2 regions of the Roseibium salinum genome follow, and region 1 is predicted to be linked to the other one. Evidence: riboswitches for the same ligand, from Rfam matches in the RefSeq annotation. Region 1 holds a riboswitch; the other holds the start of a gene.
The links. A riboswitch is a leader RNA that binds a small molecule or an ion and turns the genes downstream of it on or off. The one in region 1 is predicted to bind thiamine pyrophosphate.
Positions count from the first base shown of each region.

Region 2: it holds a riboswitch for thiamine pyrophosphate, as region 1 does, so the genes downstream of both, thiM (hydroxyethylthiazole kinase) here and thiO (glycine oxidase ThiO) in region 1, are expected to answer to the same signal.

Region 1 is NZ_JAPEVI010000003.1:1,588,957-1,591,153, forward strand. It holds gene ON753_RS11905 (thiazole synthase) at 1-43, opposite strand, end outside; gene thiS (sulfur carrier protein ThiS) at 49-246, opposite strand; gene thiO (glycine oxidase ThiO) at 230-1,207, opposite strand; TPP riboswitch at 1,372-1,497, opposite strand; gene ON753_RS11920 (pirin family protein) at 1,764-2,197, shown strand, end outside.
Region 2 is NZ_JAPEVI010000003.1:384,961-387,157, forward strand. It holds gene ON753_RS06250 (hypothetical protein) at 28-435, opposite strand; gene ON753_RS06255 (Lrp/AsnC ligand binding domain-containing protein) at 468-704, opposite strand; TPP riboswitch at 839-949, shown strand; gene thiM (hydroxyethylthiazole kinase) at 1,018-1,788, shown strand; partial or broken gene thiD (bifunctional hydroxymethylpyrimidine kinase/phosphomethylpyrimidine kinase) at 1,820-2,197, shown strand, end outside.

The DNA of each region.
Region 1 (2,197 bases):
GCAAAAAGCGCGAGGAGACTTTCTCGCCGTAGAATTCAACCATGGCGCTCAGCCTCCCTGCATCGGCGACAGAATCTCGATCCGGTCACCTTCCGCCAGCGGGCAATCTGCCCTGTCTTCCGCGGCAACAAGGTCGCTGTTGCGGGCTGTGGCCAGAAACTCGTGATCGTAGGCCAGTTCGTCGAGCAATGCGGCCAGCGTCTCGCTGGAAACTTCCTGCTCCTGGCCGTTAATGGTGAGCTTCAAGGTCGTTCTCCTTTGAGAAAGAAAGGATCTGATTGGTGGCCTCTTCGGCATAATGGGGCGACAGCAGGAAGCCGTGCCGGTAAAGACCGTTGAGCGACAATGTCCGTCCCGACCGGACAATGCGCGGCAGATTGTCGGAATAGGCCGGACGAACGCCGGTTCCCGTCTCTACGATCTTTGCCTCGGCAAAGGCCGGGTGGAGACTGTAGGCAGCGTTGAGCAGTTCCATTGCGGAACGGGCACTGATCGGTCCGGTATCGTCGCTTTCGATCATGGTCGCCCCGACCATGAAATGATTTCCCTCCCGCGGCACCACGTAAACGGGAATGCGCGGATGCAGAAAACGCACGGGACGGGACAGCGCAACGTCGGGCGCATGCAGGATCAGCATTTCCCCTCGAACGCCTCGCAGATCCGGGTCCCTTGCAGCCATGCCCGTACAATCGGCGGTGAAATCGGCAGCGATCGAGGCCGCCTCTCCGTCGAAGATAAACCGGACACCTCTTTCGACCAGCTTCGCCTTAAGGCAGCTCAGGGCTCTTCTCGGGTCGAGATGCGCTTCGCCCGGAAAGAACAGCGCCTTTGAAAACCGCCCCTCCAGATCCGGTTCCAGCGCCGCGATACCGTGTCCGTCCAGCCAGTTGTGACCGGTGGTGCGAGCCGCGAACCGGCCGAGCTCGGCCGTATCGCGCGGCGGCGCCACCACAAGCGTTCCGTGCCGCACGACGTGACCGGGCACGGCATCCGACCACCAGTCCAAGGACGTCTTGCCGTATGTGAGTACGTCCTCTTCCGCGTTTTCTCGCTCGCACCAGGGCGCCAGCATGCCACCGGCGAGCCAGGAAGCGCTGCCGCCAAGGTCCTTGTTTTTCTCGACCACAATGACTTTCGCACCGCGCCTGGAGAGTTCCCGGGCCAGCGTCAGCCCGGCCACTCCAGCGCCCCGGATCAGCACTCTCATGAAATGCCTCTAGCGGTCGCGGGCCGGGCCGCCGCACGGGCAAATGTCAGAAGTCGGGCTGTATGCACTCCGGATATCTCCCGCAAAGTCACTCGACGCTTTGCCTGGCTTCGTCATACCGGTGCGGGATGAGGTGTGACCGTGCGCCCGTGTCGGGGACCTGCCGGTTCTGGCAAACACCATCCCTTCGCCAGCATGACCTGGATCAGGTTCTTCGGGTCCCTGCGCTGCACGACCGGATCGCGCCCAGCAGTATCTCAGCCCCTTTCGGGGCACCCCGGGTGAAATCACCTTGTGCCGCCAGTGCAAGCAACCTGTCAAGGTGCCATTGCCGGGTGATCCGGCGGCCTCTCTCCATATCTAGGGACTCAAGCCGGCCAGAAAAGCCCCGACCTCTGCACGGCTCTGCAGCCGGTAGACGGTCAGATGATGCGGCGGCTCGCGATGGGTCACCTCCGTCCAACGCGAATGGGAAGCCGGAAACGGACTGTTCAATGGACATCTCCTGCCGTTCCACCCAATCTAATGAAGTCAAATACAAGTCGAGGAGAGGCAGATGAGCTGGTTGAATTGTCCGGATCCCATTCCGGGGAACGCTGCAAGCTGTGACCCGATCGAGACCATTATCGTTCCAAGAACGTCGGATCTCGGCGGCTTTTCCGTGCGCCGCGCGCTGCCCTCGGCAAGGCGCCGGATGGTGGGCCCGTTTATCTTCTTCGATCAGATGGGACCGGCCGAGCTTCTGGTCGGCGGCGGCATTGACGTGCGCCCGCACCCGCATATCGGCCTGGCAACCGTGACCTACCTTTTCGAGGGCGAGCTCTATCATCGCGACAGCCTCGGCACGGAAATCGCCATTGCGCCGGGCGCCCTCAACTGGATGAGTGCCGGCAAGGGCATTGTCCATTCAGAGCGTGAGCGGGCGGAGCGCAAGCTTTCGACTCGTCCGCTCTTCGGCCTACAGAGCTGGGTCGCGCTGCCCAAACACCT
Region 2 (2,197 bases), 1.2 Mb from region 1:
AGGCCACGGTCCCGCCGGCGGTGGACCTCACTGCGGCTTGTACTCAAATGTCTCGAGGGCGCTTTTCGAGCCGTCGGGGAAGACCAGCTGTACGCTGACGGACTGGGTGGAGCCGGCCGGGCGCTCGATATAGGGCTTGTCCTTCAGAACCGCGTTGGGGTTGGCCGGATCGCACTCGTCCAGTTCCCATTCCTGGTCGAGCGGGCCGCCGTTGACGCCGTAGAAGACGTAGTCGATGCCGCATTTCCAGGATTCCAGATGGGTGAAATAGACCAGTTCCTGACCCTCCCAGTCGCGGAACGCTACCCAGTTGGCCTTTGTGAGGTCCAGGATCTGCTTGATCTGTTCGGGCGGCATGCCTTGCGCGGATGCAGGCCCGCTCGCCGGCAGGAGCATGAGGGCGAGGGAGAAAACGGCGGACTTCAGAAAGCGCATGGAATGCCTCCGGATAAATGAAAAAACGCGGGTTAGAATGCCTTGAAGGTAATGATGGTCTTGGTGTCCTGGATGCCGTCGATCGGGTGCACCTTCTCATTGACGAAATGGCCGATATCGGCGCCTTCCTCGACGTAAAATTTCACCAGGAGATCATAGTCGCCGCTGGTGGAATAGACTTCGGACGCAATCTCCGCGTCGGCGATCGCATTGGCGACCTGGTAGGTCTTGCCCAGCTGGCATTTGATCATCACGAAAAACGGTGTCATGCGGCGCTCCGGACGGTTGGACGTTGCAAATCTGGTTTCAACGACATCGCCCATCTGATTGCCGCAGTCAATTGCCGAGGCTCCGCGTCGATCCGCGGGACTTGCATTCAGCAGCCAGCCTTGCTAGCAGTGCAGCCGTCTCATGGGGGTGCCCGGCGATCGTCGACCGGGCTGAGAGGCGGGTGGCCAACTCCTTGAACCTGATCCGGCTTGTACCGGCGGAGGGATTTGAGATGACGTTCAAAAAGACGCCCGGTGCCTCGCGATCGTCTCGGCGGACCTCCCGCGCTCCGGCCCGTTCAGGAGGTGCCGGATGACCATCAGCGTTGCCGCGTCCACCCGCACCCTTACGGCAGAGACGGTTTTCGATCTGCTGGAGCGCGTCCGCCACAAGACACCCCGCGTTCACGCGATCACAAATGCCGTTGCGCAGAGCTTTACCGCCAACGTCCTGCTGGCGCTGGGCGCTGTTCCGTCCATGACGTTTGCCCGGGAAGAAGTCGCGGCCTTCGTGGCGGGCGCGGATGCCTTGCTGATCAATCTCGGCACTCTGGACGAGGCGCGGCGCGAGGCCATTCCGCTTGCCTTCGATGCTGCAAGGACGGCGGGCCGCCCGGTGAGCATCGATCCGGTTTTCGTCAACCGGTCGCCTGTCCGCTGCACCTATGCCCGTGACCTCATTGCCCGCGGGCCGGATCTGGTGCGGCTGAACGAACAGGAATTGGAAGCGCTGTTTCCCGAAAGAGCCAACGCTGAAGAGCTGATTGCCGCCGGAACGGTTCTTGCCGTGACGGGGCCGGAAGACAGGATCGAGGGCAGGGCAGAGGATTTCAGGCTGATGAACGGGCACCCGCTGATGGCACGAGTGACCGCGACAGGATGTGCCGGCGGCGCGGTTCTTTCGGCCTTTGCAAGTGTCGAGACCGATACGGCGCTGGCCGCCGCCTGCGGCCTGTCGGTGTTCAACATTGCCGGCGAGATCGCGGCCGGGCGCGCCAGGGGGCCCGGAACCCTGGTGCCGGAACTGCTCGACGCTCTCTACGTGATGAGCCTGGACGACATAAAAGCCCGGCTCAGGGCGTGAGGCTGTTCGGTTTTCATAAAAGGAGATACCCATGACCGCGATCGCGGTGACCATTGCAGGGTCGGATTCCGGCGGCGGTGCCGGGATACAGGCCGACCTCAAGACCTTTTCAGCAAACGGCGTCTACGGCGCCAGCGTTCTGACCGCCCTGACCGCACAGAACACGCTCGGGGTCACCGCCATTCATGACCTGCCGCCGGACTTCGTCCGGGCGCAGATGGATGCGGTCTTCTCCGATCTGAAGGTGAATGCGACCAAGATCGGCATGCTGTCGCGCATCGACATCATCGAAACGGTCGCCGAGGGCCTGGAGGCCCATGCGACCGGGCCAGTGGTGCTGGACCCCGTGATGGTTGCCGCCTCTGGAGACCCCCTGCTTGCCGACAGCGCCGTGGAGGGACTGATTGCC